DNA from 4 places in the Enterobacter sp. QK-SA4 genome. Region 2 is predicted to be linked to each of the others. Evidence: predicted binding sites of a transcription regulator. Region 2 holds the regulator's gene; each other region holds the start of a gene.
The links. Region 2 encodes Fur, which represses iron uptake genes when iron is present. Its sites were predicted from a motif close to ATAATAATGAGAACNACTATCAA; they were not measured.
Positions count from the first base shown of each region.

Region 1: a site for Fur is predicted at 1,265-1,287, ahead of bfd (bacterioferritin-associated ferredoxin). Genes of this name have one in related genera too.
Region 3: a site for Fur is predicted at 1,889-1,911, ahead of sodA (superoxide dismutase [Mn]). Genes of this name have one in related genera too.
Region 4: a site for Fur is predicted at 1,791-1,813, ahead of exbB (tol-pal system-associated acyl-CoA thioesterase). Genes of this name have one in related genera too.

Region 1 covers NZ_JBXFXH010000007.1:408,125-411,231, forward strand. The annotation lists gene tuf (elongation factor Tu) at 1-1,142, shown strand, start outside; gene bfd (bacterioferritin-associated ferredoxin) at 1,322-1,516, shown strand; gene bfr (bacterioferritin) at 1,589-2,065, shown strand; gene AC1VYI_RS03410 (prepilin peptidase) at 2,049-2,522, opposite strand; gene rpsJ (30S ribosomal protein S10) at 2,903-3,107, shown strand, end outside.
Region 2 covers NZ_JBXFXH010000007.1:3,451,619-3,454,725, reverse strand. The annotation lists partial or broken gene chiP (chitoporin ChiP) at 1-572, shown strand, start outside; gene chiQ (ChiQ/YbfN family lipoprotein) at 620-946, shown strand; gene fur (ferric iron uptake transcriptional regulator) at 1,087-1,533, opposite strand; gene fldA (flavodoxin FldA) at 1,824-2,354, opposite strand; gene ybfE (LexA regulated protein) at 2,510-2,797, opposite strand; gene ybfF (esterase) at 2,926-3,107, opposite strand, start outside.
Region 3 covers NZ_JBXFXH010000007.1:53,479-56,585, reverse strand. The annotation lists gene cpxA (envelope stress sensor histidine kinase CpxA) at 1-224, shown strand, start outside; gene yiiM (6-hydroxyaminopurine reductase) at 326-1,000, opposite strand; gene sodA (superoxide dismutase [Mn]) at 1,195-1,815, opposite strand; gene rhaT (L-rhamnose/proton symporter RhaT) at 2,104-3,107, shown strand, end outside.
Region 4 covers NZ_JBXFXH010000007.1:801,443-804,549, forward strand. The annotation lists gene yghB (DedA family general envelope maintenance protein YghB) at 1-292, opposite strand, end outside; gene metC (cystathionine beta-lyase) at 436-1,623, opposite strand; gene exbB (tol-pal system-associated acyl-CoA thioesterase) at 1,875-2,606, shown strand; gene exbD (TonB system transport protein ExbD) at 2,611-3,036, shown strand; gene AC1VYI_RS05495 (hypothetical protein) at 3,079-3,107, opposite strand, start outside.

The DNA of each region.
Region 1 (3,107 bases), 3.0 Mb from region 2:
TTGGTACTATTGGCCACGTTGACCATGGTAAAACTACCCTGACTGCTGCAATCACTACCGTTCTGGCTAAAACCTACGGTGGTTCTGCTCGTGCATTCGACCAGATCGATAACGCACCAGAAGAAAAAGCTCGTGGTATCACCATCAACACTTCCCACGTTGAATATGACACCCCGACTCGCCACTACGCACACGTAGACTGCCCAGGCCACGCCGACTATGTTAAAAACATGATCACCGGTGCTGCGCAGATGGACGGCGCGATCCTGGTTGTTGCTGCGACTGACGGCCCAATGCCTCAGACTCGTGAGCACATCCTGCTGGGTCGTCAGGTAGGCGTTCCTTTCATCATCGTGTTCCTGAACAAATGCGACATGGTTGATGACGAAGAGCTGCTGGAACTGGTAGAGATGGAAGTTCGTGAACTGCTGTCTCAGTACGATTTCCCGGGCGACGATACCCCAATCGTTCGTGGTTCTGCTCTGAAAGCGCTGGAAGGCGAAGCAGAGTGGGAAGCGAAAATCATCGAACTGGCTGGCTTCCTGGATTCTTACATCCCAGAACCAGAGCGTGCGATTGACAAGCCATTCCTGCTGCCAATCGAAGACGTATTCTCCATCTCCGGTCGTGGTACCGTTGTTACCGGTCGTGTTGAGCGCGGTATCATCAAAGTTGGCGAAGAAGTTGAAATCGTTGGTATCAAAGAGACTGCGAAGTCTACCTGTACTGGCGTTGAAATGTTCCGCAAACTGCTGGACGAAGGCCGTGCTGGTGAGAACGTTGGTGTTCTGCTGCGTGGTATCAAACGTGAAGAAATCGAACGTGGTCAGGTTCTGGCGAAGCCAGGCTCAATCAAGCCACACACCAAGTTCGAATCTGAAGTGTACATTCTGTCCAAAGACGAAGGCGGCCGTCATACTCCGTTCTTCAAAGGCTACCGTCCACAGTTCTACTTCCGTACAACTGACGTGACCGGTACCATCGAACTGCCAGAAGGCGTTGAGATGGTAATGCCAGGCGACAACATCAAGATGGTTGTGACGCTGATCCACCCAATCGCGATGGACGACGGTCTGCGTTTCGCAATCCGTGAAGGCGGCCGTACCGTTGGCGCGGGCGTTGTTGCTAAAGTTCTGGGCTAATTAATTATCCCCGAATAAAAAAAGGACGCTTCGGCGTCCTTTTTTGTTTTCTACCACTCAGGTACTGTCACAAAATTACGCATTTTTTGCCTGCTCCCGCCCCGTATTGTGGCGTTTGTGCTATTGTAATCATAACCATTCTCACTTACACTTTGCGCATAATTTGAACGGGAGTCTCTATGTACGTTTGTTTATGTAATGGTGTAAGCGACAAGAAAATACGTCAGGCCGTTCGTCAGTTTCAGCCTCAGTCATTTCAGCAGCTACGCAAATTTGTTCCTGTGGGAAATCAATGCGGTAAATGTGTACGTGCTGCGCGAGAGATCATGCAGGACGAATTGATGCAGATCCCGGAATACAAAGAGATCGCGTAAGCGCCCATCTTTTTTTTGACATCCCTGTAGCCCGATCTACGCTTCAATGAGTGGAAGCGGAGGGACTATATAATGAAAGGTGATGTTAAAATCATAAGTTATCTCAATAAATTATTGGGAAATGAGCTTGTCGCAATTAACCAGTACTTTCTTCACGCGAGAATGTTCAAAAACTGGGGGCTTAAACGTCTGAACGACGTTGAGTACCATGAATCGATTGATGAAATGAAGCACGCTGATAAATATATCGAGCGTATTTTATTCCTTGAAGGTATTCCAAACCTGCAGGATCTCGGAAAGCTGGGCATCGGAGAAGATGTCGAAGAGATGCTGCGTTCCGACCTCAGGCTGGAACTGGAAGGCGCCAAAGATCTCCGTGAAGCCATTGCCTATGCCGACAGCGTACATGACTACGTCAGTCGCGATATGATGATCCAGATCCTGGCCGATGAAGAAGGCCATATTGACTGGCTGGAAACGGAGCTGGATCTGATTGCTAAAATCGGTCTGCAGAACTACCTTCAGTCGCAGATTAAAGTGGAAGAGTAATCACCGTCTTCCAGCCTACGCATAAACCCGCTGCTGCCAGAAATGGCCCAAAAGGCAGTGGGTTTTTTAATGCTCCCTTATCGCCGGTGAGTAACGAAAACACAAGAATGCTAAGTAGCGCCATAAGCGCAGCGAGTAACGCCAGCGTAGGCAGTATGCACCAGCCATGCCACGCACCAAGCGCCGCCAGGTATTTTACATCGCCGTATCCCATCCCTTCACGCCGGCAGATAAACCGATATCCCCAGTAAATAACGGCAAAGCCGACATATCCAGCCATCGCACCCACCACTGCACTTGGCAGAAAATCAGGTTGGACACAGAGCTGGAAGAGCAGGCCCGCCCATAGCAGCGGGCAGAGAAATTTATCGGGAAGCAGTCCGTAGCGAATATCCGCATGTACAAGAAAGGCAGTCAGCGAAAAATAGATCAGCAAAAAGGGGAGGGTGGTTAACATGGCAAAGGCCTCAAAGGGGTTTGAGCGCATCCTCGCTATAATCGGCCTGGTCGGCAATCTATAAAAACGACACTTGCGTAGGGGCTCGAGACAAAGCCTTGAGAAGGGATACATTGCGTAAAAAGTTGCGCGCCCTTACGCATACTGCGCCTCTGGCGCTTAATTTCTAAACGGCACTTGCGTCTTGTCCAGATTTACGTATAATGCGCGGGCTTGTCGTAATTGACGGCGGGTTCAATCAGAACCAGAGTAGCTCATTTTGTTACTCAACAATGCTCCCAATTGGGGAGCTACGTAAGAACGGTTACACTCTCCCATCAATCGTAATGGGTTTGAGGAGTAATCATTTTCGTTTATAAAATAATTGGAGCTCTGGTCTCATGCAGAACCAAAGAATCCGTATCCGCCTTAAAGCGTTTGATCATCGTCTGATCGATCAATCAACCGCGGAAATCGTCGAGACTGCTAAGCGCACTGGTGCGCAAGTCCGTGGTCCGATCCCGCTGCCGACCCGCAAAGAGCGCTTCACCGTTCTGATCTCTCCGCACGTCAACAAAGACGCGCGCGATCAGTACGAAATCCGCA
Region 2 (3,107 bases):
AGGTCAGCAACGGTGGCGTCAACGACATTTATGACGGCACCGCGTGGCTGCAGGCGTTAACCTTCGGCTATAAGGTTGGTCAGGTTGATTTGCGTCTGGAAGGCACATGGGTGAAGGCGGAAGGGCAGCAGGGCTACTTCCTGCAGCGTATGACCCCGACCTACGCCTCCTCCAACGGTCGTCTTGATATCTGGTGGGATAACCGCTCTGACTTCAACGCCGACGGTGAGAAAGCGGTCTTCTTTGGCGCAATGTATGACCTGAAAAACTGGAACCTGCCGGGCTGGGCCGTGGGTGCCTCTTACGCTTACGCCTGGGACGCAAAACCTGCCGATATGGCCACGCCGGACGCATACTACGATCCCAACTATCGCCTGAAAGAGTCTTCCTACAGCCTCGATGCTATCTATACCCTGCAGGATGGCCGCGCGAAAGGCACGATGTTCAAACTTCACTTCACTCAGTATGACAACCACTCCGATATCCCGAGCTATGCGGGCGGTTACGGCAACATCTTCCAGGATGAACGTGACGTGAAATTCATGGTTATTGCCCCATTCACCATCTTCTGATGAACGCACCGGCGGGCTGAGTCCCGCCGGTATGGAGACTGTACATGATGAAAAAAATCGTAATCGTCGCGTTGCTGGCATCAGGGCTGGTGGCGTGTGCTCAGAATCAGGCGCCGAAAGAGGACTCCCGTCTGAAGGAGGCGTATAGCGCCTGCATAAATACTGCGGAAGGATCGCCGGAGAAAATTCAAGCCTGTCAGAGCGTGCTGAACGTGCTGAAGAAAGAGAAAGCGCATGAGCAGTTCGCGACGCAGGAGAACGTCCGCGTGATGGATTACCAGGCCTGTATCCAGGCGCGTAAAACCGGTAACGATCAGGAAGTGGCGAAGCGTTGCGATAAGATCTGGAACGAGATACGCAATAACAATAAATAAGTGCTTTACGCCCGGTGGCGCTGCGCTTGCCGGGCCTACAAAGGTGTCATAGCCCGTAGGCCCGGCAAGCGCAGCGCCACCGGGCTTTTTCAGGCAAAAAAAAAGCCAACCTTGCGGCTGGCTCAGAGTATGAATACTGATTATTTCGCGTCGTGCGCGTGGTCGTCTTCGCGGCAGTCGCCTTCAGCGCAGTGACCGTAAAGATACAGGCTGTGGTTCGTCAGGCGGATGCCATGACGCGCCGCGATTTCACGCTGGCGTGATTCAATGGAATCATCGCTGAATTCAATGACCTTGCCGCAATCGAGGCAGATCAGGTGATCGTGGTGCTGCTGCTGGGTCAGTTCGAAAACAGATTTACCGCCTTCGAAATTATGACGGGTAACAATGCCCGCGTCATCAAACTGGTTCAGCACGCGATAGACGGTAGCCAGCCCGATCTCTTCACCCATGTCGATAAGACGTTTATAGAGGTCTTCCGCACTGACATGGTGATTGTCTGGACCCTGAAGCACTTCAAGGATTTTTAACCGAGGAAGCGTAACTTTCAGGCCAGCCTTCTTTAATGCGGTATTGTTGTCAGTCATGCGGAATCTGTCCTGTTGCTAAACGATTCACTTCTGTAGGAAGTGACAGAAAATGCACCCGGGATAATGCGTCTCATTATAGAACTGCCATGGCTAAATGAAAACTGCAAGTCTCAGGCAAAATATGCTTATAAAAACGTGGTATCACCAACAAACTTGCTCAATGGAAAACCACGTTTTATCAGGGAGACATTGTACAGGTCTGGGCGAAAAAGTTAAAAGATTGTAGCGATTAATTTAATCGGTTTGACCTGGAGCACGGGCGCAGCCGCCGCTGCGCCGCGATAAAATCAGGCGTTCAGAATATCGTCCAGGTGCAGTTCCTCACGGATCTGCTTAACCCACTTCTCAACGCGCTCTGCGGTCAGCTCTGGCTGACGGTCTTCGTCGATGGCCAGACCCACGAAATGATCGTCATCGGCCAGGCCTTTAGACGCTTCGAAGTGGTAACCGGCGGTCGGCCAGTGGCCTACGATAATCGCGCCGTTCGGCTCAATGATATCGCGGATGGTGCCCAGCGCGTCACAGAAGTATTCGGCGTAGTCTTCCTGATCGCCACAGCCAAACAGGGCGACCAGCTTACCGTTGAAGTCCACTTCTTCCAGCGTCGGGAAGAAATCATCCCAGTCGCACTGGGCTTCACCGTAGTACCAGGTTGGGATACCCAGCAGCAGAATGTCATAGCCTTCGAGATCTTCTTTGCTGCTCTTGGCGATGTCATGCACATCAGCAACGTCTTTACCGAGCTGTTTTTGAATGTTTTTCGCGATATTTTCGGTATTGCCGGTATCACTGCCAAAGAAAATGCCGATGATTGCCATGAGTAAAATAACCTCTTGAAACTTAATAGTATGGTGGCGCAATTTGGCCACGGATAAGGGCAATAATAGCAGAACTGGCAACCCTGCGGAAACAGCTATCGCGCAGGACTGCACTCTGTGCTACATGAAAAGGGTAATTAAGGGAATTTTCAGACTTATGCCTGGCCGCGCAACGTCTCAAGCTGGGCGATCAGCATCTCTTCAATGAGCTCGCTACGGCTGATATTTCGGGCCTCGGCCAGCTCATTAAGTGCATCGACCGCGTCGGCGTTGAGCTTCAGTTCGACACGCTTAAGCCCACGATTTTTATCGCGTTTAAGCTGGTTGCGTTTATTGATACGCAGCTGTTCATCGCGCGAAAGCGGATTCGTCTTGGGTCGTCCCGGGCGACGCTCATTCGCGAACAGATCTAGTGTCGTACGGTCCGTTTGTTCTTTGGCCATGATTCTGAGACTTCGGGGGAAACACGCCGCCCTGCTAATGCCCGGGCGATAAGCGCGCCATCATACATCACCAAAAACGGCACGCCAACGACTGGACGCCTGCAGCCTTCCAGTCGCTTTCTTTTTAATCAATTTGCAGTATCAGCGAGATAGCGGCGAATGGTGCGCAGCACAGCATCCGGTTTTTCCGCATGCACCCAGTGCCCTGCACCGGCAATCACGTGGGCGCGAGCCTGCGGGAATTGGGCCAGCAGCGTGTCGCGGTACGCGTCGGTAACGTAAGGCGAGTTGCCGCCGCGAATAAAGAGAG
Region 3 (3,107 bases), 3.4 Mb from region 2:
TCGATGACGACGGTCCTGGCGTCAGCCCGGAAGACCGCGAGCAGATTTTCCGTCCGTTCTATCGTACCGATGAGGCGCGCGACCGGGAATCAGGTGGTACGGGACTGGGTCTGGCGATTGTTGAAACTGCCATGCAGCAGCACCGTGGCTGGGTGAAAGCCGATGACAGTCCGCTGGGTGGACTACGGTTAACGCTGTGGTTACCGTTGTATAAGCGTTCTTAGTTTTCCCCTCATCCTACACCTCTCCCCATAGGGGAGAGGTGACTGCTCAGTGAGGTTTTTTCACCCTCGCCCTTTGGGGAGAGGGCCGGGGTGAGGGGCAGTTATTTCCCCCACAACCTCCGCGAATTGTCCTCGATCTTGCTGCTTAAACGCCGCTTCTGCATCGTTCTCGTCCAGCTGGTTGATAGCCCCGCCGCCGACAGCAGGCGGTGATACTGTTCGTCGTCAAACGGCATATGCCAGGCAATGGCGCAGGCGTCATAAACAGACACATCGCTCAGGCGCGACGCCAGTTCAAGCGGGGCGTCCGCTGAAATCTGCCCAGCCAGCACCACGCGATACAGCCAGCCGGTTTTACCCGCCTTTTGCAGCTGGGCCGACATATCCTGAATACCGAAATGGTAGTTGAGCTTGAAGCACGGCGAGCGCGGCTGCGTCACCTGAATCAGGGCATCGCCCCAGCGGTAGATATCACCGATAAACACGTTCTTTTCGGTGAGCCCTTCGGTGGAGAGATTCTCGCCAAACGCGGGGGCGACGAAGAGGTCCGCCTGCTCGGGGAATTCGGTTTTCCAGTGCTGGTAGTGTTCGCGCGGGTAGTGGCACAGCGCGCGATCGGGCCCACCGTGGATTTTCTTTTCGGCCTGCTCGTCACCCGCAAGCCCGAGGTCGGTTAACGTCAGCTCACCGTCGACCTGAATTTTGGCGATGGCACTCGGGCGGCTGCCGTCGTACTCCCTTACCTTGCCTGTAAATACATTCACCGGATAATGCATCGCTGCTCCTTTTATGCCCTAAATAATTCGAGTTGCAGGAAGGCGGCAAGAGAGTGAATCCCCAGGAGCTTACTCAGGTAAGTGACTGGGGTGAGCGAACGCAGCCAACGCACCTGCAACTTGAAGTATGACGGGTATACAGATACAAAAAAAGCGAGTCATAAGACTCGCTTCTCACAGGCGTCAATGCAACCTTATTTTTTAGCGGCGAAACGCGCTGCTGCTTCGTCCCAGTTCACCACGTCCCAGAAGGCTTTGATGTAGTCCGGGCGACGGTTCTGGAATTTCAGGTAGTAAGCGTGTTCCCACACGTCCAGGCCCAGGATTGGGAAGCCGGATGCGCCAGAGATTGCTTCACCCATCAGCGGGGAGTCCTGGTTAGCAGTAGACACTACCGCCAGCTTGTCGCCTTTCAGAACCAGCCACGCCCAGCCAGAGCCGAAACGGGTTGCAGCGGCTTTTTCGAATTCCGCTTTGAAGTTGTCTACGGAGCCGAAGTCGCGCTCGATAGCCGCTTTCAGGTCGCCCTGCAGGGTGGTACCGGTCTTCAGGCCTTTCCAGAACAGGCTGTGGTTAGCGTGGCCGCCAGCGTTGTTACGCAGAACGGTTTTCTTGTCCGCTGGCAGCTGGTCCAGCTTGGTGATCAGCTCTTCAGCAGACAGGTTAGCGAACTCTGGCAGGCTTTCCAGCGCGGCGTTCGCGTTGTTCACATAGGTCTGGTGGTGTTTAGTGTGATGGATTTCCATCGTCTGCTTGTCGAAATGCGGTTCCAGTGCGTCGTAGGCATACGGCAGGGATGGCAGTGTATAACTCATAATCCTCTCCATTATTGTCGGGCGGCACAGCTGTTAATGCCGCGTAAGCAGTTGGTTCATTATAGTTAATTAAATGATATTGAAAATGATTATCAATGCCGTAGTTTTTATAAGGTTATTTGATTTTTGCCTTATCACAAAATTGTGAGTCTGCTCACCCGGTTAACGTGCTGATTGCCATCCAAAACTAAATTGCGGCAACAGTCTGAAGGTTCCTGAACTGCCTAATTTTTACACTCATCAAGCCGGGGGGAAGCCACCGGCTATAAAAACGATGAGGACGTAAAAATGAATCATGCGATTACGATGGGTATCTTCTGGCATTTGATAGGCGCGGCCAGTGCAGCCTGTTTCTATGCCCCGTTTAAAAAGGTGAAAGGGTGGTCGTGGGAAACCATGTGGTCAGTTGGCGGTACCGTGTCCTGGCTGATTTTGCCGTGGACCATTAGCGCCATGCTGCTCCCGGATTTCTGGGGCTACTTTACTTCCTTCAGTGCCTCCACCCTCCTGCCAGTGTTTCTGTTCGGGGCGATGTGGGGCATCGGCAACATCAATTACGGCCTGACCATGCGCTACCTCGGGATGTCGATGGGTATTGGCATCGCAATTGGCATTACGCTCATCGTCGGCACGCTGATGACGCCCATTCTTAACGGCAATGTCGACGTGTTGATCAACACCAAAGGCGGGCAAATGACGCTGCTTGGCGTGCTTGTTGCGGTGATAGGCGTGGGTATCGTCACCCGCGCGGGACAGTTGAAAGAGCGCAAGATGGGCATCAAAGCCGAAGACTTTAACCTGAAGAAGGGGCTGCTGCTGGCAGTGATGTGCGGCATCTTCTCGGCGGGCATGTCGTTCGCCATGAACGCCGCAAAACCCATGCACGAAGCGGCCGCCGCGCTGGGCGTCGACCCGCTGTACGTGGCGCTGCCAAGCTACGTGGTGATCATGGGCGGCGGCGCGTTGGTAAACCTCGGCTTCTGCTTTATTCGTCTGGCAAAAGTGAAGGATTTGTCGGTAAAAGCCGATTTCTCACTGGCAAAATCCTTAATCATCACCAATGTGCTGCTGTCGATGCTGGGCGGCCTCATGTGGTATCTGCAGTTCTTTTTCTACGCCTGGGGCCACGCCAGCATCCCACCACAGTACGACTACATAAGCTGGATGCTGCATATGAGCTTCTACGTGTTGTGTGGCGGACTGGTTGGGCTGGTACTGAAGGAGTGGAATAACGCCGGGCGTCGTCCGGTGGGCGTGCTGAGCCTGGGCTGCGTGGTGATTATTATCGCGGC
Region 4 (3,107 bases), 2.7 Mb from region 2:
CGCGGGTATTCCCAAGCCAGCGGCCCTGCAGATAGCTCAGCCAGCAGCCCAGGCTGGCTGCAGAGGTGAGAATAACCATCGTTGGCGTGAAGTCCATGACGCCTTTCCCGATTAATGCCCCGGCAAGTAAAAGCAGGCTGTCACCGGGTAAAAACGAGGCTGGCAGTAATCCATTTTCCAGAAACAGTGTTGCGAACATCACGAGGTAAACGATACCGACGACGTGAGGATCCGCCAGCGCGGCAAAGTCGTGTTGCCAGAGCGCCGCGATAATATCTTGAATAACAGCCATGGACTTTCCTGTGGAACAGCAGATATAGCGCTATTGTACTCCCTTATTCGCCCGTCGGGTTTGATCCCGGGCGCAACTCATGCAGACTTTTCTCATCGCCGTGTCCACAAAAGCGTCCAGAGAGTACATTTTCAGCCAGCACTCTACACGATACGCTCGAACCCTGCTGCTAAATCGGCAATCAGATCGTCAACGTTTTCTAAACCGATATGCAGTCGAATCAAGGTACCGCTGAAGTCCACTTCACCGCCGGGACGCAGAGCCGCAACCTGTTCCGGCTGATTAGGCAGGATCAGTGATTCAAAACCGCCCCAGGAGTAGGCCATGCTGAAGAGGGTAAAATTATCCAGATAGCTCGCCAGCTCGTCGTTATTTAGCCGCTTTTTCAGTACGAACGAGAACAAACCGCTGCTGCCCGTAAAGTCACGCTGCCAAAATTCGTGGCCTTTACTGCCCGGTAGCGCGGGATGATTCACGCGCTCAACCTGCGGATGCTGCGCCAGCCATTCGGCCACCTTCAGGCTGCTTTCATGGTGCTGACGCAGGCGAACGCCCAGCGTGCGGAGTCCGCGGCTGGTCATGTAGGCCGTATCTGCATCCACCATCTGGCCCATCAGGTAGGCATTTTCACGCAGCTGATCCCAGCAGCGCGCATTGGAAACCGCGGTGCCAATCATGCCGTCAGAGTGGCCTATCAGGTATTTCGTCGCCGCCTGAATCGAGATATCAACGTCGAATTCCAGCGCTTTAAACAGCACGCCCGCCGCCCAGGTGTTGTCGATCATCACGATCGCCTCTGGGGCTTTGCTGCGCACGGCCTTCACGATAGCCGGCACGTCGTGAACTTCCATGGTGAGCGATCCCGGAGATTCCAGGAACACAATGCGCGTGTTTGGCTGAATAAGTTCGGCAATGCCTTCGCCAATCAGCGGGTCGAACCAGCCGGTCGTTACGCCGAGCTTGCTGAGGATTTTGGTACAGAAGTCCTGGCTGGGTTCATAGGCGGTGTTGGTCATCAGGATATGGTCGCCCTGTTCCACAAACGCCAGAATGGTGTTGGCGACCGCCGCCGCCCCGCACGGGAACAGCGCGCAGCCCGCGCCGCCTTCCAGCTCGCACATCGCCTCCTGCAGCGAAAAATGGGTTAGCGTGCCGCGACGGCCATAAAACAACCCGCCTTTCGCGCGGTTGCGCGTGGCAATTTTTTTCTCCTCAACGGTATCAAACACCAGCGAGGAGGCTCGTTGAATCACGCTGTTGACCGATCCCTGCGTATATTTTTTGCTGCGTCCTGCCTGTACCAGCGTGGTATCAAGATGCTTCTTTGTCATGTTCGCTAACCCTGTTTTTATACGTCTGGACGTCCAGACTACCACGATTGGAAAAAACTGCACCCCGAGGCTTATCGAATAAGCAGAAAATATTAGCAAAAATTCGCATAAGAAATTTTTACTGCGTAAGCGCAAGGAAAGTGAGCGAAAATTACGGCACCATGCAAATACTAATGAGAACTACTATCAATTCGACGACGTTTTGATATTATTACGCTCAGATTTTGTGATTTGCGTCCTGGAGATACAGAGTGGGTAATAATTTGATGCAGACGGATCTCTCCGTTTGGGGCATGTATCAGCATGCTGACATCGTGGTTAAGATTGTGATGATCGGCCTGATTCTGGCGTCCGTTGTCACCTGGGCTATTTTCTTCAGCAAGAGCGCCGAGCTGCTTTCTCAGAAGCGCCGCCTTAAGCGGGAACAGCAGCAGCTGGCAGAAGCCCGCTCTCTGGATCAGGCTGCAGATATGACCTCATCCTTTCACGCGAAAAGCCTGACCACCCTGTTAGTGAATGAAGCACAGAACGAGCTGGAACTCTCCGCTGGCAGTGAAGATAACGAAGGCATCAAAGAACGTACCGGTTTCCGCCTGGAGCGTCGCGTTGCGGCCGTTGGCCGACACATGGGACGCGGCAATGGTTATCTGGCGACCATCGGCGCGATCTCACCGTTTATCGGTCTTTTCGGAACGGTCTGGGGCATCATGAACAGCTTTATCGGTATCGCGCAGACCCAAACCACCAACCTGGCGGTCGTGGCGCCGGGTATCGCAGAAGCGCTGTTGGCGACGGCAATCGGTCTGGTTGCCGCTATTCCGGCGGTGGTCATCTACAACATCTTCGCGCGTATGATTGGCAGCTACAAAGCCACGCTGGGTGACGTTGCCGCGCAGGTTCTGCTGCTGCAAAGCCGCGATCTCGACCTGAACGCCAGCTCGGTTAAGCCGGTGCACGCGGCGTCTAAACTGCGCGCAGGTTAAGAGTATGGCGATGCGTCTAAACGAAAATCTGGACGATAACGGCGAAATGCATGAAATCAACGTGACGCCGTTTATCGACGTCATGCTGGTTCTGCTGATTATCTTCATGGTGGCCGCACCGCTGGCGACGGTGGATGTGAAGGTTAATCTGCCTGCCTCTTCCAGCCAGCCCCAGCCGCGCCCGGAGAAGCCTATCTACCTGTCGGTGAAGGCGGATAAATCCATGTTCCTCGGGAATGACCCGGTGACGGCCGACTCGGTCATCCCGGCGCTGGAGCAGCTTACGGGCGGTAAGAAAGACACCACGGTCTTCTTCCGTGCGGATAAAACCGTTGATTATGAAACCATGATGAAGGTAATGGACACGCTGCATCAGGCGGGTTACCTGAAGATTGGACTGGTCGGCGAAGAGATAGCGGCCTCGAAGTGATAAAGAAGCTGGCGAAAGCCGGCTTTTTTTATACCTGCTGGTTTATGCGTTTTTGCTATCCGTCGGTGCGG